4 regions of the Actinacidiphila glaucinigra genome follow, and region 2 is predicted to be linked to each of the others. Evidence: riboswitches for the same ligand, from Rfam matches in the RefSeq annotation. Region 2 holds a riboswitch; each other region holds the start of a gene.
The links. Region 2 has a riboswitch for cyclic di-AMP ahead of OIE69_RS34475 (C40 family peptidase). Riboswitches for the same ligand answer to the same signal wherever they lie in the genome.
Positions count from the first base shown of each region.

Region 1: linked by a shared signal. The riboswitch ahead of OIE69_RS17300 (C40 family peptidase) and the one ahead of OIE69_RS34475 (C40 family peptidase) in region 2 are both predicted to bind cyclic di-AMP.
Region 3: linked by a shared signal. The riboswitch ahead of OIE69_RS07185 (transglycosylase family protein) and the one ahead of OIE69_RS34475 (C40 family peptidase) in region 2 are both predicted to bind cyclic di-AMP.
Region 4: linked by a shared signal. The riboswitch ahead of OIE69_RS22020 (M23 family metallopeptidase) and the one ahead of OIE69_RS34475 (C40 family peptidase) in region 2 are both predicted to bind cyclic di-AMP.

Region 1 is NZ_CP109144.1:3,932,747-3,937,709, reverse strand. Features, by position in the region: gene OIE69_RS17310 (C40 family peptidase) at 1-327, opposite strand, end outside; gene OIE69_RS17305 (hypothetical protein) at 668-1,021, shown strand; gene OIE69_RS17300 (C40 family peptidase) at 1,056-2,192, opposite strand; cyclic di-AMP (ydaO/yuaA leader) riboswitch at 2,201-2,358, opposite strand; gene pcrA (DNA helicase PcrA) at 2,677-4,963, shown strand, end outside.
Region 2 is NZ_CP109144.1:7,647,987-7,652,949, reverse strand. Features, by position in the region: gene OIE69_RS34485 (ATP-dependent Clp protease proteolytic subunit) at 1-409, shown strand, start outside; gene OIE69_RS34480 (hypothetical protein) at 416-721, shown strand; cyclic di-AMP (ydaO/yuaA leader) riboswitch at 1,073-1,229, shown strand; gene OIE69_RS34475 (C40 family peptidase) at 1,233-1,706, shown strand; gene OIE69_RS34470 (ATP-binding protein) at 1,926-2,363, opposite strand; gene OIE69_RS34465 (helix-turn-helix domain-containing protein) at 2,652-3,503, shown strand; gene OIE69_RS34460 (DUF397 domain-containing protein) at 3,519-3,770, shown strand; gene OIE69_RS34455 (8-amino-7-oxononanoate synthase) at 3,773-4,921, opposite strand.
Region 3 is NZ_CP109144.1:1,627,062-1,632,024, reverse strand. Features, by position in the region: gene OIE69_RS07200 (peptidylprolyl isomerase) at 22-519, opposite strand; gene OIE69_RS07195 (GNAT family N-acetyltransferase) at 613-1,245, shown strand; gene OIE69_RS07190 (aldo/keto reductase) at 1,315-2,322, opposite strand; cyclic di-AMP (ydaO/yuaA leader) riboswitch at 2,955-3,146, shown strand; gene OIE69_RS07185 (transglycosylase family protein) at 3,149-4,294, shown strand; gene OIE69_RS07180 (SAM-dependent methyltransferase) at 4,503-4,963, shown strand, end outside.
Region 4 is NZ_CP109144.1:4,912,086-4,917,048, reverse strand. Features, by position in the region: gene OIE69_RS22025 (hypothetical protein) at 1-222, shown strand, start outside; gene OIE69_RS22020 (M23 family metallopeptidase) at 340-1,599, opposite strand; cyclic di-AMP (ydaO/yuaA leader) riboswitch at 1,611-1,750, opposite strand; gene OIE69_RS22015 (extracellular solute-binding protein) at 1,968-3,377, opposite strand; gene OIE69_RS22010 (caspase, EACC1-associated type) at 3,374-4,963, opposite strand, start outside.

The sequences.
Region 1 (4,963 bases), 3.7 Mb from region 2:
CTGGGCGGTGGCGAGGGAGCCGAGGCCGTCCCGGGTGCCGTTGAGGCGCTCGGTCCTGCGGGCGAGTTCGTCCTGGAGGCGCTCGATGCGCCCGGTGGCCGTGTCCGCCTTCTCCTTCGCGCCGTTGTACCGCTCGGTGGCCTGCTCGGCCTCCTCGTACAGCCGGTCCACCCGGGCCCTGGCCTCGTCCGCGGTCAGCCGGGGCTCCGCGTGCCCGGCCTCCCCGAACACCGTCACGGAGGCCGCGCCCGCCAGGGCGAGACCTGCGGCGGTGCGCGCGGTCGTGCCTGCCCGACCGCGATCCTTGGGCCTTCTGTGCGACGCCACGCGACGCCACTCCTTCCGGGCTGTCCGTACGCCCCCCGGCGGTCCGGCGGCGGGCGGACGGGGAGCCGTCCACCGCCGGACCTTTCGGCGGGGGCGGCCGTGCCGGGGACGGGGTCCGCGCGGCAGTGGGGATCGGCCACCTGGGGCAGGACGCTAAACCTGGACGCCGCGAGGGGGCTCCGCACTGTGCGGGACTGGTCAGATTCGGCCGTGGACTGCCCACGGATGACCGCTGTTCGACGGGTGACCTGGTCACTTCCGGTCCGGCCGTGACCGATGTGACGGAAGAGTGCGACCTCGGTGCCGGACGCTGGTATGAGCCTGGCTAGGGTCCTGAGCCATGGACGTACTCATCAACCTGATCGTCGGCCTGCACATCATCGGCATCGCCGCGCTGCTGGGCGGCTTCCTCACCCAGATGAAGGCCATGGGCCGCGGCGAGGCCCGTTTCGTGCCGGGCATGCTGCACGGCGCGCTGACCATGCTGGTCACCGGCGCGCTGCTGGTCGGCCTCAACCAGGCGGACGACCAGCCGGTGAACAACATCAAGATCGGCGTGAAGCTCGCGGTCCTGGTGGTGATCCTCGGCCTGGTCTACGTCAAGCGGGACGAGGAGAAGGTGCCGGCGGCGGCCTTCGGCACCGTGGGTGCGCTGACCACCGCCAACATCTTCATCGCGGTGCTGTGGACCTGAGCCCGGCCGCGGACGGCCGGGCGGGGGCTCAGGCTCAGGCCATCCGGGCGTAGCCGTAGATCGGCATCTCCGTGATCGGCGCGATCTTCACCACGCTCCCGGTGTGGGGGGCGTGGATCATCTGGCCGCCGCCGATGTAGAGGCCGACGTGGGTGATGTCCGAGTAGAAGAAGACCAGGTCGCCGGGTTGCAGCTGGTCCGCGCTCACGCGGCTGCCGAAGTCGACCTGGTCGTAGGTGACACGGGGGATCGAGACGCCCGCCGCGCCCCAGGCGGCCTGGGTCAGGCCCGAGCAGTCGTAGGAGTTCGGGCCGGTGGCGCCGTACACGTACGGCTTGCCCAGCTGGGCCCGCGCGAACTCGATCGCCTTGGCCGCCTTGGCGGCGTAGGTCCCCGACGCCGGAGCCGTCGAGCCCGAGGAGCCGGCGGACGAGCCCGACTCCTTCGCCGCCGCCTCCTGCGCGGCCTTCTCCTTGGCGGCGATCTCCGCTGCCTTCTCGGCGGCCTCCTCCTGGCGCTTCTTCTCCAGTGCCGCCAGCCGCGCCTTCTCCTGGGCGGTGAGGCTGTTCAGCAACTTCTGCGCCGCGGCGAGCTTCTGCTTGACCGCGGTCTTCTCCGCGCTCAGCCGCTGCTGCGCCTCGGTCAGCTTCTGCAGGCTCTCCACGGCCTCGGAGCGCTTGGCCGTCGTCTCGGCCTGCTCGGAGCGGAAGGTCTCCAGCGCGTGCTCCTGGCGGTCGGACAGGCGGTCCATCAGGTGCGCCTGGTCCAGGAACTGCTGCGGGTCGGAGGTGAGCAGGAAGGTCGTCGTCCCGTCCAGGCCGCCGCCGCGGTACTGCGCCGCGGCGTACTCGCCGATCGTGCGGCGGGCGGCGTTGAGCGTCTCGGTCTTGCGGGCCACCTGGTCGAGCAGCGCGTCGGCGCGCGTGCGCTGCTGCCCGGTCTGCTCCTTGGCGCCGTTGTAGCGCTCGGTGGCGGCCTCCGCCTGGTGGAAGAGCTTGTCGACCTGGGCCTTGACCTCGGTGATGGAGGGCTTGTCGGGTGAGGCGGGCGCCGCGCTCGCGCTCTCGCCGAAGAGGGTGACGGTCGCCAGTGCGGCGGTCGTGAGTCCCACCGCGGCGCGGGGGCCGGGGACGGTCAGCGCGCGCGGGCGCGGCTTGCGGTGCGTCGCCAAGTCAGGCGGCTCCTTCCGTGGACCGCCTACCGGGTTAGCTGTCGGGTTCGGGCTTCGGAAGGCCGCCCTACGGTCCGTGCGGGCGCGTCGCGCTCGTACCGACCGATTCACCCCAAGGTCGTGGGTCCCCGGCTCCGGCGGTCGCCGGACTCAGCGGAGGCGGCCCGTGACGGCACGGTCGCCGCCGCGTGGAGCGGACCGCCTGATCCGGCACGGTAGTCAACTGCGGGGGTCCGTGGGAACCCTGGTGTTCGAATTGTCCGCAATCATTTCGTGACCTTCACCATTCGGGGCCGTGACGGGCCCTGTTCCGCCCGGTCGTGACGGGACGGGGCCGGACGGGGCCGGACCGGGAAAGGGGGGACCGCGGGCGCGCGCGGCGGCCGGCCCGGGACGGCACCCGGGGCGCCCGGTGCGTCCGGGGCGTACGGGCTCGGGCAAGCGGCGCAACGTTGTCCGTCCCACGGCCTAGACTCGGGAGGCGATGAGCAGCCTCTTTGACGACAGCTTCCTGGCCGGCCTCGAACCGAGGGAGGAGGAGCCCCCGCCGCCTCCCGAGGACGGGCCCGAGACGGTTCCCGACGACCTCTTCGAGGGGCGCTTCGACGCGCCCGTGGACCGGGACGCGTACTACCGCGACGGCGCCCCCCGCCCGGCCGTGGACCCGGCCGCGCTGCTCGAAGGCCTGAACGACGAGCAGCGCGCCGCCGTCGAGCACTCCGGCTCCCCGCTGCTCATCGTCGCCGGCGCCGGCTCCGGCAAGACCCGGGTGCTCACCCACCGCATCGCGTACCTGCTGGGCGCCCGCAAGGTGCACCCCGGCCAGATCCTGGCGATCACCTTCACCAACAAGGCCGCCGGGGAGATGAAGGAGCGCGTCGAGCAGCTGGTCGGCCCGCGCGCCAATGTGATGTGGGTCTCCACCTTCCACAGCGCGTGCGTCCGCATCCTGCGCCGGGAGTCCAAGAGGCTCGGCTTCACCTCCAGCTTCTCGATCTACGACGCGGCCGACTCCAAGCGCCTGATGGCGCTGGTCTGCCGTGACCTGGACCTGGACCCCAAGCAGTTCCCGCCGAAGTCCTTCAGCGCCAAGGTCTCCAACCTCAAGAACGAGCTCATCGACGAGGAGACCTTCGCCGACCAGGCCGAGAACCCCTTCGAGAAGAAGCTCGCCGAGGCCTACGCGATGTACCAGTCGCGGCTGCGCGAGGCCAACGCGCTCGACTTCGACGACATCATCATGACCACGGTCAACCTGCTCCAGGTCTTCCCGGACGTCGCCGAGCACTACCGGCGCCGCTTCCGGCACGTCCTGGTCGACGAGTACCAGGACACCAACCACGCCCAGTACACCCTGGTGCGCGAGCTGGTCGGCACGGCGACCGGGGACGCGGCCGAGGGTGAGGAGCCCGCCGAGCTGTGCGTGGTCGGTGACGCCGACCAGAGCATCTACGCCTTCCGCGGCGCCACGATCCGCAACATCCTCCAGTTCGAGGAGGACTACCCGCAGGCCCGCACCATCCTGCTGGAGCAGAACTACCGCTCCACCCAGAACATCCTGACCGCCGCCAACGCCGTCATCGAACGCAACGCATCGCGCCGGCCGAAGAACCTGTGGACCGAGGCCGGACAGGGCCCGGTCATCACCGGCTACGTCGCCGACCAGGAGCACGACGAGGCGCAGTTCATCGCCGACGAGATCGACCGGCTCACCGACGCCGGGGACGCCCGTCCCGGTGACGTGGCGGTCTTCTACCGGACCAACGCGCAGTCCCGTGTCTTCGAAGAGGTCTTCATCCGCGTCGGCCTGCCCTACAAGGTCGTCGGCGGGGTCCGCTTCTACGAGCGCAAGGAGGTCCGGGACGTCCTGGCCTACCTGCGCGTGCTCGCCAACCCCGAGGACACCGTCCCGCTGCGCCGCATCCTGAACGTGCCCAAGCGCGGTATCGGGGAGCGCGCCGAGGCGATGGTCGACGCCCTGTCCGCGCGCGAGCGGATCTCCTTCGCCGCCGCGCTGCGCCGGGTCGACGAGGCCTTCGGCATGGCCGCCCGCTCGGTCAACGCCGTCAAGCGCTTCAACGAGCTGCTGGAGGAGCTGCGCACCGTCGTCGACTCCGGCGCCGGACCCGCCACCGTCCTGGAGGCCGTGCTGGAGCGCACGGGCTACCTGGCCGAGCTCCAGGCCTCCACCGACCCGCAGGACGAGACCCGCATCGAGAACCTCCAGGAACTCGCGGCGGTCGCTCTGGAGTTCGAGCAGGAGCGCACCGAGGAGGAGCCCGGCACGCTCGCCGAGTTCCTGGAGCGGGTCGCGCTGGTCGCCGATTCCGACCAGATCCCGGACGACGACGAGGGCGGTGGCGTCATAACGCTGATGACCCTGCACACCGCCAAGGGCCTGGAGTTCCCGGTGGTCTTCCTGACCGGCATGGAGGACGGGGTCTTCCCGCACATGCGCGCGCTCGGCCAGACCAAGGAGCTGGAGGAGGAGCGGCGGCTCGCCTACGTCGGCATCACGCGGGCGCGGCAGCGGTTGTACGTGACGCGGTCCACCATGCGCAGCGCCTGGGGCCAGCCCTCGTACAACCCGGCCTCGCGCTTCCTGGAGGAGATCCCGGAGCCGCTCATCGAGTGGAAGCGCACGGGCGCCTCCGCGGCGCCCTCCGCCTCGGTGTCGGCGGCGGCCTCGATGCTGTCGCGTTCCTCCTCGAAGAGCGGCCCCTCCGGTTTCGCGACGCGGCGCACCCAGGACCGTCCGGTCATCTCGCTGG
Region 2 (4,963 bases):
CGCGATGACCGCGATCTACGACACCATGCAGTTCGTCAGCTGCGACGTGTCGACGGTGTGCGTCGGCCAGGCGGCCTCGGCGGCGGCCGTCCTGCTCGCCGCCGGAACGCCCGGCAAGCGGCTGGCGACCCCCGGCTCGCGGGTGCTGATCCACCAGCCCTCGTTCGCCGAGGTGATCCAGGGCACCACGGCCGACCTGGAGATCCAGGCCAGGGAACTGCTCCGCCGGCGCGACCAGTTGGAGGAGCTGCTGGTCAGGCACACCGGGCAGGACCCGGAGCGGATCCGGGCCGACATCGAACGGGACACCATTTTTGACGCCCCGTCGGCGCTCGCCTACGGCCTGGTGGACCGGCTGACGATGAGCCGCAAGGACGGCGCAGGCCGCGCACCGCGCGCCCTGCGGTGACCGGCGGTGGTGCCCGAACTGCCCCCGCTCCCGGCCCTGACCCGGGCCGAGGGCGAGCTCGTCGACGCCTATCTGGGGGTCGTGGACCTGCTGGGCCGGATCAACCCGTCCCGTTCCAGGGACACCTACGGGGCGCTGCGCGCCGCGCAGGCCCTGGTGGGACGGGCCGCGGAGCTGCGTGACGCGCTGACGCTGATGCACACGCGCGGGGAGAACGAGGTGCACACGGCGACGATGGAACGGGCGCTGCGGGTGCTCGACGGCGAACGGCGCGCGGGGCAGGTCGCCTTGCCGCCGTCAAGGCCTCGCTGACGGAGCGTCACGACACACTGGTCCGTTCGGGCGGCACGAACTCGAACCGAATGGACTCGCCCGATCGTTGTATCTGTCGTGGACGGCCGAGTGGCCCCGAGTTGCGCGATATGGCCGCACACATCCGGAATCTGACGCTCCGTCCCTGGTGTTCGACTCCTTTCGAGTCGTCAGTCCGGGCCATGTGTCGTGGAGTCCACCCGAATAGGTGAGTCGTGAACAGACTCACATTCGACCGGTTGCGCTGGGAATCGGACGCTTCGGTGGGTGATCATCCCTTCGACGACAAGCCCCCGCCATCCCGGCGGGGCGGTCCGCGCGGACGCCGAATCCTGCCGCCGCGCGGATGCCAGGTCGACGACGACGCATCGGCAGGAGCGGAGGACCCGAGCACGACGGGTCCGGCGCCGGTCGCCGGACCCTTGGGGTGAAGCCGCATCCGCGGCCGGGCATCTTCGCCTGCCCGAACCCGACAGGTCATCCTTCGCAGGCGGACGACGAAGGGTTGCGCATGAGTGCGCCGACAGCCATGTCCGGGGTCCTGTGCCGGCTGGGGGCGGTATCCGCCCTCACGGCGGCCGCCGTTGCCGGTCCCGCGGTACTGCCCGAACTCGCCCAGCAGGCCGAGGCGGCGACGGTCTCCGCCAAGGCACTGAAGATCGCGGCGTCCAAGAAGGGCGCGCTGTACCAGTACGGGGCCGCCGGTCCCGGCAGGTTCGACTGCTCCGGGCTCACCTTCTACTCCTTCAAGAAGGCGGGCAAGAAGCTCCCTCGCACCGCGGGGGCGCAGTACAACAGCGTCCGGCACATCCGGAAGTCCGCACGGACCCGTGGTGACCTGGTCTTCTTCCACTACGGGAGCAACGTCTACCACGTGGGGATGTACGCCGGGCACGGGAAGATCTGGCACTCCCCCAAGCCCGGCGGACGGGTGCGGCTGGAGAAGATCTGGAGCCGCAGTGTCTGGTACGGCCGGGTGAAGTGACCCCGGTCGCGTCGCCCGGGAGCCGGGGCTCCCGGGCGACGCGACCGGCGCTGTGGACACGGGGCCGACGGCACGTCACATCGCCCCGAGGGCGGAATGGCGTGGGCGCGGATCGCCAACGGCAGCGCGGCGAGCGTGCAGGCGTTCACGGCGGCGGGATTCGTGCCGATGGGCGCCGAGGCGCTGCCGCTCGGCCGGGAGGACCGAGGGCCGCCGGGGTCACTCGACGGCGGCGGTGGCGGTGGCCCAGGGCAGGCTGATCCACACCGTCTTGCCGCCCTCCGCGGTGGGAGTCACCAGGAGCGTACCGCCCGCCTCCGCCGTGAGGTGACGGATGATCACCATGCCCCGGCCGTTGTCCTGCTGCACGGCGGCGGGCAGCCGCTGGGGCCACCGTGGGTGACTGTCGGTGACCCCGATGCGCAGTTGCTCGTCCCGGTCCAGCTGGACGTCGAGGGTGAAGGTGGGCGACTGGCCGAAGGTGTGCAGCACCGCGTTGGTCGCGAGCTCGGAGACGATGAGCCGCACGGAGTCGGCGGGGTCCGAGTCCTCGGACATGCCCCACTCCACCAGCAGGTCGCTCACGTAGCGGCGTACCGCGGGGACCGAGGCAGGGTCGCTCGGCAGGGTGACGGATGCTTCCTGGTGGTCTGCCATGGCGACGCTGTCCCTTTCCCGCCGTGACCAGGACGCCGGCGCCCGCCGCGCCCGTGGCCGCGCGCGCGACGGCCGAAGGCGCCGTGCCCCGCCTTCCGCGCGGCACGTCCCCGTACGGCACTCACGCGCCAGAGTGTCACCCATCGTGCCCTTAATCCGGTGCCACCACAGCTATATGCATATATCTGTCGCCCAAAGCGGTGAACTCTGCTACGAGAGAACGTATTTGCGCGGCAGACTTCGCTCGGGGACCGGCGAGGGTGCCGGGAACCGGGAGGTGCACACACCATGCAGCAGGTGCCGGCGGTACGCCGCCGAAAGATCGGCTCGGAATTGCGCCGTCTGCGCGACACGGCGGGGCTCACGAGCGGTGAGGCCGCCCAGCGCCTGGGATGGCACCAGTCCAAGGTGAGCCGGATCGAGACCGGCCGCAGCGGAGTGCGACCCGAGGACGTCACGGCGCTGCTGGACGTGTACGGAGTGCGCGACCAGCGACTGCGGGAGATGCTCGCCGCCCTCGCGGGCGAGGGCGACCGGCGCGGCTGGTGGCATGAGTTCCGGGAGGAACTCCCCTCCGCCTACCGGGACTTCATCTCCCTGGAGACCGACGCCTGCCGTGCGCGGACACTGGAGACGACGGTGGTGCCGGGGCTGCTGCAGACCCCGGACTACGCCCGCGAGCTCACCCGTTCCGTCCTCCCGCAACTCGGTCCGCGGCAGATCGCGACCCTGGTGCAGGTGCGGATGGCCCGCCAGGCGGTGCTGCGCGCCGAACCGCCGCTGGAGCTGTGGGCGGTGCTGGACGAGGCGGTGCTGCGCCGCAGCGTCGGGGGTCCCGGAGTGATGGCGGCGCAATTGAGCCATCTTGTGGAGCTGGGTTCACTGCCTCATGTGCATCTGCAGGTGCTGCCTTTCTCGGCCGGTGGGCATATAGGCGTTACAGGCCCTTTCGTAATCTTCTCATTTCCGCGCATTGCTGATCTGGACGTGGTTGTTCTCGACCATTTGACGAGTAGTCTCTATCTGGATCAGCACGAGGACGTCAGGGCGTACGGTGCTGCCTTCAATCGGTTGCGCTCCCATGCCCTGTCGAGTGAGCAGTCGCTGTCCTTCATCTCAGGCATCCGCAAAGGCGCGTAAGGAGGCACACCCCCCATGTCCGACGCTCTGCCTCAGTACGTCACCTCCAGTGCGTCCCTCTTCGGTGTGAATTGGCGACGCAGCAGCTACAGCACGGCGGCGAACAACTGCGTCGAGACGGCCCTCATCGGGGACGGGCCGCTCTCGGGACAGCTCGCCGTACGCGACTCCAAGGATGTGCGCGGCCCCGCCCTGCTCTTCCCCCCGGCGGCCTGGGCGGAGTTCCTCGCCGCCGTGGCGACGGGGAGCCTGACCGAACACCCCTGATCTCAGGGGCGCGGCGGCGCCGTACGGACGATCGTCCCCACGGCGTCGCCGATCTCCCGGTCCGTCAGATCCGCCCGCGCGGTGAGCCGCAGCCGCGAGATCCCGTCGGGCACGGACGGTGGCCGGAAGCAGCCCACCGCGAGACCCGCCGCGCGGCACGCCGCGGCCCACTCGACCGCCGCCTCGGGCGACGGCGCCCGCACCGACACCACGCACGCGTCCGGTGCGGTGGCGTCCAGCCCCGCCCCCGTCAGCCGCTCGTACAGCTCGCGGGCGACCGCCCGGGCCCGTACGGCACGCTCCGGCTCCCGCCTCAGCAGGCGCAGCGCGCCGAGTGCCGCGCCCGTCGCCGCCGGGGCGAGGCCCGTGTCGAAGATGAACGTCCGCGCGGCGTTGACCAGGTGCTCGATGACCCGGGCCGGGCCGAGCACCACGCCGCCCTGGCTGCCCAGGGACTTGGAGAGGGTGGCGGTGCACACCAGTCCGGGCTGGCCCGCCAGACCCGCCTCCGCGGCCGCCCCCCGGCCCCCGGGGCCGAGCACCCCGAGTCCGTGGGCGTCGTCCACCAGCAGCGCGGCCCCGTGCTCAGCGCAGGCGGCGGCCAGCGCGCGGAGCGGGGCGGCGTCGCCGTCCACCGAGAAGACCGAGTCGGTGACGGCCACGGCGGGCCCGTCGTGGCCGCCGAGCGCCTTGCGCAGGGCGTCCGTGTCGGCGTGCGGCACGACCTCTGTGCCGGCACGGGAGAGCCGGCAGCCGTCGATGAGCGAGGCGTGGTTGCCGCTGTCGGAGACGATGAGCGTGCCCGGCTCGGTGGTGAGCGCGGTGACGGCGGCGAGGTTGGCCGCATAACCGGAGGCGAGGACCAGCGCCGCCTCGAAGCCGCAGAAGGCGGCGAGTTCGGCCTCCAGTTCGGCGTGCAGCTCGGTGCTGCCGGTGACCAGCCGCGAACCGGTCGATCCGGCGCCCCAGCGCAGGCAGGCGTCCGCGCCGGCCCGGGTCACCTCGGGGTGGTGGGCGAGCCCCAGGTAGTCGTTGGAGGCGAGGTCCAGCAGGGGTGAGCTCGCGGGCCGGGGCCGCAGGGTGCGCACCAGTCCGGCGGCGCGACGCCGTTCGGCGTGCGCGTCGATCCAGTCGAACGGGTCGCGGGTCATGGTCGTCCCCTGGGGTCGGCTCGGAGGTTTCGGCAGCACCGT
Region 3 (4,963 bases), 6.0 Mb from region 2:
GGCCGTTGCCGTGGGACAGGGTCAGGCGACCGTGCCGGACTTGGCGATCTCGATGCGGGCGCTGGTGGCGCCGGTGCGCGAGCCGAGCGACTCGACCTTCTTGACGACGTCCATGCCCTCGACGACCTCGCCGAAGACCACGTGCTTGCCGTCGAGCCAGTCGGTGACGATCGTGGTGATGAAGAACTGCGAGCCGTTGGTGTTCGGGCCCGCGTTGGCCATGGAGAGCTGGCCGGGCTTGGTGTGCTTGAGCTGGAAGTTCTCGTCGGCGAACTTCTCGCCGTAGATGCTCTTGCCGCCGGTGCCGTTGCCGGCGGTGAAGTCGCCTCCCTGGAGCATGAAGTCGGGGATCACGCGGTGGAAGTGCGAACCCTCGAAGCCGAAGCCGTGCTCGCCGGTCGCGAGCTCACGGAAGTTCCGCGCGGTCTTGGGGACCACGTCGTCGAACAGGGTGAACACGATCCGTCCGGCGGGCTCGCCGTCGATCGTGATGTCGAAGAACACGTCGTTGCTGTTCATGCCCCCATTTTCGCATCCGTGGCGCCCGGCCTCCGACGCGCCCCGCGGAAACGCGCTTGACGGGTGACCCGGCCGGACACCACCATCCGGGGCATGCCCGAATCCGTGATCTTGGAAGGCCGGCACGTCCGCCTGGAGCCGCTGAACGCCGCCCACACGGACGGGCTGCTGCGCGCCGCCGGCGAATCCCGCGACACCTACGTCTACACCAAGGTGCCGGAGGACCGTGCGGCGATGGCGCGCTACGTCGAGGAGGCCCTCCAGGAGCAGGCGACCGGGACCGCGCTCCCCTTCGCGGTACGGGACGTCCGGCGCGACACCCTGATCGGCTCCACCCGGTTCCTGGACCTCGACTACTGGACGGCCGCCCCCGCCCGGCCGGCGGGCCGCTCCGTGCCCCGCGGCGGCGCGGTGCCCACCGTCGCCGAGATCGGCAGCACCTGGCTCGCCGCCTCCGCCCAGCGCACCCCCTGCAACACCGAGGCGAAGCTGCTGTTGCTCACCCACGCGTTCGACGTGTGGGGTGTGTTCCGCGTCACCTTGAAGACGGACGCGCGCAACGCGCGTTCCCGGTCGGCGATCGAGCGCATCGGCGGCCGCTTCGAGGGCATCCGCCGCGCCCACACCCGTGCCGTGGACGGCACCGTCCGCGACAGCGCGTACTACTCGGTCGTCGCCGAGGAGTGGCCCGGTGTCCGCGCCGCGCTGGAGGCCCGTCTCACCTGAGCCCGGCGGCGTACGCGAGGACGGGCCGGACCCACGGGGTCCGGCCCGTCCTCGCGTACGGAGAGGCCGCTACGGGATGCGGACGCCCGCCTCGGCGGAGAGACGGTCGATCTCGGCGAGCTCGTCGGCGCCGAGCGGGCCCGCGTCGAGGGCGGCGAGGTTCTGGTCGAGCTGGGCGACGCTGCTCGCGCCGATGAGCACGGAGACGACCCGCGGGTCGCGCAGCACCCAGGTCAGGGCCAGCTGGGCCAGGGTCTGGCCGCGCTCGCCCGCGAGCTTGTCGAGGGCGCGCAGGAAGGTGAGCTTCCGCTCGGTCAGGGCGTCGCGCTTGAGGAAGTGGCCCAGCGCCATCCGCGAGTCGGCGGGCACGCCGTCCAGGTAGCGGTCGGTGAGCTGGCCCTGGGCGAGCGGCGAGTACGCGATGAGGGCGGTTCCGGTGTCGCCGACGGCGTCGAGGACGCCGTCCTCCGGGTCGCGCTGGAGGATGCTGTAGGCCGCCTGGTGGATCAGCAGCGGGGTGCCCAGCTCGCGCAGGATCTGCGTCGCGCGGCGGTGCGCCTCGGCGGGGTAGTTGGAGATGCCGGCGTAGAGGGCCTTGCCCTGGCGGACCGCGGAGTCCAGGGCGCCCATGGTCTCCTCCAGGGGCGTGTCCGGGTCGAAGCGGTGCGAGTAGAAGACGTCCACGTAGTCCAGGCCCATGCGGCCCAGGGACTGGTCGAGGGACGACAGCATGTACTTGCGGCTGCCCCACTCGCCGTACGGACCGGGCCACATGTCGTACCCGGCCTTGGTCGCGATGAAGAGCTCGTCGCGGTACGGGCGGAAGTCCTGGGCGAGGAGCGTGCCGAAGTTGGCCTCGGCCGAGCCCGCGGGCGGGCCGTAGTTGTTGGCCAGGTCGATGTGGACCACGCCGCGGTCGACGGCGCGGCGCAGCACCGCGCGCTGGTTCTCCAGCGGCGAAGTGTCGCCGAAGTTGTGCCACAGGCCCAGGGACACGACGGGCAGCAGGACCCCGCTGCGCCCGGTCCTGCGGTAGTCCATCGAGGCGTAGCGGTCGTCGGCGGCGAGGTAGGGCACGCGAGGGCTCCTGGGCGATGTAAGAAAATGTGAGGGATTGGGAGGCTACCGTCGCCGAATCGGCGCTGTCACGTCCGTTTTCCGGGCGCGGCCCGCCGTCCGCGGCCCTTCTCGCCCCGCCGGAGCGGCGGTTGTGGCGCACGCCACACCGCGGGCCGGGCCGGATGGGCGCATCCGGGAATCGCCGGCCGCCCCCGGCGGTTGGCTCAGGGGGTGTTCCTCCGGGCGGGCCCTCAGAAGGGCGCGGTCGGGGGCGGGTTGGACCGGGATGCGTCCTCCCTTATCCGGCATTGAGGCATCTAACCGGACATATGCGCCCACAGTGCATGCGTAATACATCGTTGCGTGACGGGTGTCACGTGCCGAACACGCAGCGCAGACCCCGGGCGACGCACCGTCGAATTTTGCCGCTGAATTTTACCGGGCGATATCACGTGATTACCGAGGGGCAATTTTTCGCCTACGCAGAGCGGACACTTATCACGTAAAGTCACAGAAGTAATTGATCGACTTGCGGTCTGCCGGGGGGCGTGATTCCGCTCCTTGCTCCGGAACGATTCCGTCGTTTAGCTTCCAGATCTCGCAGGACAAATGCCTGCGAGATTCTTCCGGGTAGAACGCCTAGTCCTGCCGCTGCCCGGACGCCGGATGACAAGACCGCACGGCAGGAGCGGGGGACCCAGGTAGTTTGCCGTTCCCGTTGGTCTCGGGACGGCTAGGGGTGAAGTCGCAGCGACATGCCTTGATGTGGCGTGCCCTATTGCGGCCGGGCATCTCCAGCCCGAACCCGACAGCTTACCTCGCAGGCGTCGGAGAGGAATTCGGCATGCCCGGTAAGGGAAAGCACCGTCGCCCGCGGAACACCCGCATCACCCGTATCAGCGCGCTGGCCGGCACCACCGGTGCGGCCGTGGCGCTCCCGATCGTCGGTGCCACCGGTGCCCACGCCGCTCCCGTGAGCGTCTGGGACAAGGTCGCGGCCTGCGAGAGCACCAACAACTGGTCCATCAACACCGGTAACGGCTTCTACGGCGGCCTCCAGTTCACCCAGAGCACCTGGGCCGGCTTCGGCGGCACGAAGTACGCCCCGCGCGCGGACCTCGCGACCAAGGCCCAGCAGATCGCGACCGCGGAGAAGGTCCTGGCGACCCAGGGCCCGCAGGCCTGGCCCGTGTGCGGCCCCAAGGCCGGTCTGACCAAGGCGATGGCCAACCCGTCGGCCACCCCGGAGAGCGTCTCCGGCACGGCCGCGAAGCCGGCCGCCAAGCCCGCCGCCCCCGCCAGGAAGGCCGAGGCGCCGAAGGCCGCCACCGCGCCGAAGAGCGCCGGCGGTTCCTACGCGGTCGCCGGCGGCGACACCCTCTCCAAGATCGCCGACGCCAGGTCGGTCGAGGGCGGCTGGCAGAAGCTGTACGCCGACAACAAGTCGGTCATCGGCGGCAACCCGAACCTGATCTACCCGGGCCAGGTCCTGTCCCTCGGGGAGAAGGCCGCCGCCAAGCCCGCGCCGAAGGCCGCGAAGGCCGCGAAGGCCGCCCCGGCCGCCGTCAAGGCCGCCAGCACCTCCGGCTACACCGCCCCGCTCGACCGCGTCACCCTGGGCACCGCCTACCACCAGGCCGGTGCCATGTGGTCCAAGGGCTACCACACCGGTGTCGACTTCATCGCCTCGACCGGCACCAAGGTGAAGTCGATCGCCGCCGGCACCGTGGTCTCTTCGGGCTGGGGCGGCTCGTACGGCAACCAGGTCGTCGTCAAGCACGCCGACGGCCGGTACTCGCAGTACGCCCACCTGTCCTCGCTGTCGGTCTCGGCCGGCCAGACGGTCTCGGCCGGTCAGCAGCTGGGCCTGTCGGGCGCCACCGGCAACGTGACCGGTCCGCACCTGCACTTCGAGGTCCGCACCACTCCCGACTTCGGCTCCGACATGGACCCGCTGGCCTACCTGCGCGCCCACGGCGTCAACGTCTGATCGAACTGATCCACCGTCATCCGGCGGTAGCCTGTGCCCTGTTCCCCGCTTGTTGGGAACAGGGCACATGCCTTTGGTCTGTGACCGAAAACGGATCGAATATTTCCATTTCTAGTTTCCTCTCGAACGGTCGATCAGTAGCCTCTGTCGCACGTGGTCGTGTCCACGACCAAGTGCCCCGATCGCCGACGACGAGCTGGAGCCGTTGATGGAGCGTCCCGCCTGGGCCCCGCAAGGCATCGATCTCTCCGTGCCGAGCGTGTCCCGCATCTACGACTACTACCTGGGCGGCTCCCACAACTTCGAGGTCGACCGGGAGGCCGGACGGCGGGCCATCGAGGCATTCCCGGGGCTGCCGAAGATCATGCAGGCCAACCGGGCGTTCATGCGCAGGGCCGTGCGGTACTCCGTCGACCAGGGCGTCACCCAGTTTCTGGACATCGGCTCCGGCATTCCCACCTTCGGCAATGTCCACGAGGTCGCCCAGGCCGCCAGTCCCGGCGCCCACGTCGTCTACGTCGACCACGACCCGGTCGCCGTCGCCCACAGCCGTGCCGTGCTGGAGGGAGTCGAGCACACCGCCATCGTCGCCGCCGACCTGCGTTCCCCCCGCGACATCCTGGACAGCGCGGAGGTGCGCGGGCTCATCGACCTGGAGCGCCCGGTCGC
Region 4 (4,963 bases), 2.7 Mb from region 2:
AACCACCGCGCGGGGTTCGGGCCCGAGCATCCGCCCGCCGGCCTGCTCTCTCATGCCGCCGTGATCACCAACGAGGGGCTGCGCCTGGTGAACGTCTGGCAGTCCGCCCAGGCGCTCGAGGCCTTCATGGAGATCATGATGCCCGCCGCCAAGGAGTCCGGTTTCCCGGAGCCGAGCGGGCCGCCGAGAATCTCGGAGCTCTACAACTTCGTCGTCCCGTAGACACGGACCGGCGGCCCTGGATGACGGGGGGTGTCACCAGGACCGCCGGAGTTCGTGTGGTCGTACAGGCCGTTCACGGCCGCCGCGAAGAGCCGCGGCCGCTCCCGGCCGGCCGCGTCAGACGGAGAGGCCCTTGCTGCGCAGCCAGCCCATCGGGCCGATCGGGTCGCCGCCGCCGGGGCGCACCTCGAGGTGCAGGTGCGGACCGGTGACGTTGCCCGTGGCGCCGACCCGGCCGATGGTGTCACCGGTGCTGACCTTGCCGGAGGTGACGATCATCGAGGAGAGGTGGCAGTACCAGAGCTCGGTGCCGTCGTCGAGGGTCAGGATGATGCGGTAGCCGTACGAACCGGCCCAGCCCGCCTCGGTGATGGTGCCGCCGTGGATGGCCTTGACCGGGGTGCCGGTCGGGGCGGCGAAGTCCTGGCCGGTGTGGGTGTTGGCCCACAGCGAGCTGGACTCGCCGAAGCCGGCGGTCAGCGAGTACGAGGAGACCGGCTTGACGAAGCTCTTGGCGAGTTCGGCCAGGCGCTCGGCCTCGATCTTCTTCGCGGCCTCCGCCGCGGCCTTCTTCTTGGCGGCGGCCTCGGCGCGGACCCGCTCCTGCGCGGCGGACTTGGCGGCCTTGGCCGAGGCCTCCTGCTGCGCGGCGTTCCTGGCGGCCCGGTCGGCGGCGTTCCGCTGCTGCTGGGCCTGGTCGAGGATGCGGTTGCGCAGCGCCTCACCCGCGTCGGACCGCAGGGCCTCGGCGACGGGCTTGGCCTCGGGGGCGCTGTCGTCGTCGACGAGCGCGCCGATGCCGGGCAGCTGCGACGCGTCGGGCAGATGGGGGAGGGAGACGGGGAGCGGGTTCTTGCCCTCGGCGGTGGCGACCCCTCCGACGCCCAGCACGGCCACGGCCGCGACCCCGAAGACCGCCGAACCGCGGCCCAGGGAACGCTGCTTGGCGACGCGGTGCCGGCCGCGCACGGTGCCCGCGGACTCCTCGGTGGGGTTCCACGGCTCGGCCTGCGGGCCCTCGACGGGCGCGCCCTCGACGTCCCGGGGGCCCCCGAACGCCTCGAAGGCCTCGATGTCCTCCCGCCGCGGGTGCGCGGCAGCGGCCTCGTACGCCTCGGGACCGGCAGCCTCGGGCTCCGCGACGCCGGCGTTCTGGGAGGCCGTCTCCGCGGCGGCGGCCGCGTCGAGCCAGCCGGCGGCCATGTTCCACTGGCCGGTGTCCCAGCCGTCGATGGCGTTCTTCGTCGGCGGTGCCTGCTCGGCTGCCGGGGGATTCCAGCCGGCGGCGATGTTCCACTCGGCGGTGTCCCACTCGGAGTACGCGGTTGCGGACCCCTGTTGCTGTCCGGGTATCAGGGCAGGCTCGTTCGACGCCACGCGGGCGCGCTCCTTTCCTTCCTTCTCGCCTACCGGGTTAGCTGACGGGTTCGGAGCAGGAAGGTCTCCTACGAGGACCGCGGACGGCCCCCGATTCACCCCAGGAAGTGGTTCCCCGGTTCCCGCGGACGGGATTCGGCAAGCGCACGGCGCCGCCCTGTCGGCGGCGGAATAACCGCGCTGCGTTATCGAACGTTAATAGAGGCGCCCGCCAATTCCAAGCCACTCAAGCGAGTTCATGACGGGAATCTATGGGGATGGACAGGGCATAAGCGGACATTGGGTCGTGACTGCCGTGACCTACGGGAAATGTGAGTGTGCATCAGTCGTTATGCGGAAGGGAGTGCCGCGCTCACGAGGAGTGACGGTCACCCCGGACCCCGGCCGCCGAGCGCACGCCCCAGACGGCCGCCCAGGCGCTCGGCCGACGCGTCGGCCGAGCGGTGCGCCGCGAGCATTCCGTGCACTTCACGCTGCAGGACCCGGGTGAACGTGACGTAGTGCGCGGTCGCCGGACGGGCCCTGGCGGCCTGCAGCGCGCACCACAGCAGGGTCGTGTAACCGGGGGTCGCCGCGGACGGCGAGGGCGAGGGCTCCGAGCCGCGGCCCGCGGGGCGGTCGTAGAACCAGGCGCGGGGTTCGTGAGGATCGTCACAGTTGACATCCCCGGCCCCGTATGCAGAGCGTCGCGCGGGGGCGAAACCGGCGCTGAGCAGGGCATGTTGGGCGCCGCGTCCGGTCAGGAAGCGAATCAGGTCCGCGGCGTCGCCGGGGCGGTCGCTGGTGGCCGCCACGCCCAGGCTCTGCCCGCCCAGGGCGGCGACGCCGGGGAGCCGGGCCACGCCGAAGCGGACGCCGGGGGCGAGGGCGGCGTCGAGCCGGTTGTAGGCGTAGGGCCAGTTGCGCATCAGCACGCTCTGCCCCTCGGTGAACTGGGCGAGGGTCACCGACTCGTCGGCCTCCAGGGACTCCGGGTTGAGGTTGTTGGCGGCGCCCAGCCGTCCGAGCTCGTCCAGGCCCTCGCGCAGCCCGTCCTCGGTGCCGATGTAGCGGCCGTCGCCGTCGACGAGTTCGACGCCCGCGGTCCAGAAGGTCTCCAGGGTGTTGACGGTCAGGCCCTCGTACGCGCGCAGTTGGGTGGTGTAGGCGGCGTGGCCGAGCGGGCGGACGTCGGCGAGCAGGTCGCCGATCTTGGCGTAGCCGCGCAGGTCCGCAGGGCGGCGGCCGGCCTTGGCGAGGTCGTCGGTGCGGTAGTAGAGCAGGCCGACGTCGGTGTTGAAGGGCACCGCGTACGTGCGGCCCTTCCAGCGGCCGGCGTCCGCGGCCTGGCGCAGGAAGTCCCCGTCGACGAGGGCGGGGTCGAGCGGACGCAGCAGCCCGCTGTCGGCGAACTCGGCGATCCAGCTGATGTCGAGGTTGACCACGTCGTACGCGGCGGTGCCGGACTGGAAGGCGCCGATCAGCTCGCTGCGCTGCTCGTCGGAGGCGGAGGGGAGCTCGACGAGCCGGGCCGGCCGGTCCGGGTTGCGCCGGTTCCACTGGTCGATCAGGGCGCGGCGGACGCCGGGTTGCCCGCCGGCGGTGAGGTCGGCGTCGCTGGCGACGATCAGCGGCCGGGAGCGGTCGGGTTCCGGGGCCGGGGCCGTGGTGGGGCCCCCGCAGGCCGCGATGGCCGGCGCGAGCAGCACGAGCAGCACGCCGAGGGCGCGGCGCCGGCGGCGGCCGGGGCGCGGGGGCCGGAGGGCGCCGCCCGCGCCTGCGGGGCCCGTGGCTGTCATGACCCTCCCGAGGTGAGGCGGGTGATGGTCTCCGCGACCCGGTTCGGCAGGTCCTGCGTGGCCGCGAGGCAGGCGCCGCCGCCCTCCGTCACCGCCTTGTTGAAGCGCAGCGAGCAGCCGTAGCTCTCCAGGGAGACCACGAGCACGGGGACGTCCACGTCCGGCGGCTCCTCGCGGGCGCTGTCCTCGTCGTCGGTGATGAGGACGATCAGGGCGCCGGGGGAATCGGCGAGGGCGCGGGACCACCGGCGCAGGGCGGTGGCCACGGGGGCGTCCCGCTCGACCGGTGCCAGCGCGCGGATCGCCGCGTCCCGCGCGGCCGCGTCGTTCGGCCCGATCGGCAGGAGGGTGCGGCCGGGAACCGCGGCGATGCCGTACCGGTAGCCGGAGGCGCGGGCCAGGACGGAGCGCACGGCGGGGACGTTGGCGCCGGAGTAGGAGGAGCTGGAGACGTCGACGGCGAAGAGGACGTCGCGCCGGGCACCGCCGGCCCCGCCGTGGTCCCGCAGTGCGGCCTCGATGTCCCCGCGGGTGGCCGGTTCACCGCCCGCCGGGGGGTCGGCGACGAAGACGGCGCTGTCCAACGGGGTGTCGCCGGCCGCGTCCGTCCCGCTGACGTCCGTACGGAAGCCCTGCGCGGCCAGCGCCCGCTGCCCCGGCCCGGAACCGAGCCATCCGGCGAGCCGGCGCACCGCCTCGGCCCGGTCGGCGCGGTCCGCGCGGCCGGTCTCCCAGGCCACCGGTACGAGGGTGAGGTCGAGGGGCGGGACGTCGGCGGGGTAGTAGGCGGTGTACGGGTCGGACTGGTTGCCCAGGCAGGGGGGACGGGACTCCAGGGCGGGGGTGACGAGGCCGGCCAGGGTGGACTCGGCGGTGAGCAGGGCCTGCTGGGTGCCGCGCCGTTCGACCAGCCATGTGCGGGCGGAGCAGGCCAGGGCCCGGTCGTCCGCCGGGGGCACGGCGTCGGTGGTGACCCGGGTGCCGGGCCTCAGGTGCAGCAGCTGGTCCAGGGCGGCGTCCGAGGAGTGCGGTTCCGCGCTGCGGACGACCACGTCCTGCGCGTGGGCGGCGTCGACCAGTTGCTGCGCGGTGCTGCCGGTACGCCCGACGCCCTCCAGCGAGGTGGTCGCGGCGACGACGGCCGGGGAGTGCGCGAGGGTGACCGGCCGGCCGAGGCCGACGACGCTCTCCGGGCGCCGGGTCTCGGCCGCGACCTGGGTGAGGGCGGTGCCGGCCGCCGGTATCCACACGTCCGGGTGCGGCCCCACGTCCCGCAGCGGCAACGCGCAGTCCCCGCCGTCCTCGCAGGCGCGTTCCGGTTCGGCCCAGGCGGCGGAGGCGCGGAAGGCGGCGATGGTGCGGTCGGCCGGCGCCGCGTAGACGGTGGTGTTGATCTGGCCGCAGCCCTCGGGCCGGCCGCCGAGCGAGGCGGTCGTGCCGGTGGCTTCGCTGTCCTGGAAGGCGTCCAGTACGGAGGTCAGCGCGGCGCGCGTCTCCGGCGAGGTGAGCACCCGCAGTTCGAGCGGGGCGGGGCACAGCGGTGCGGGGCGGTGCGCCCATGTCCAGCCGGTGCCGCCGCCCGCGAG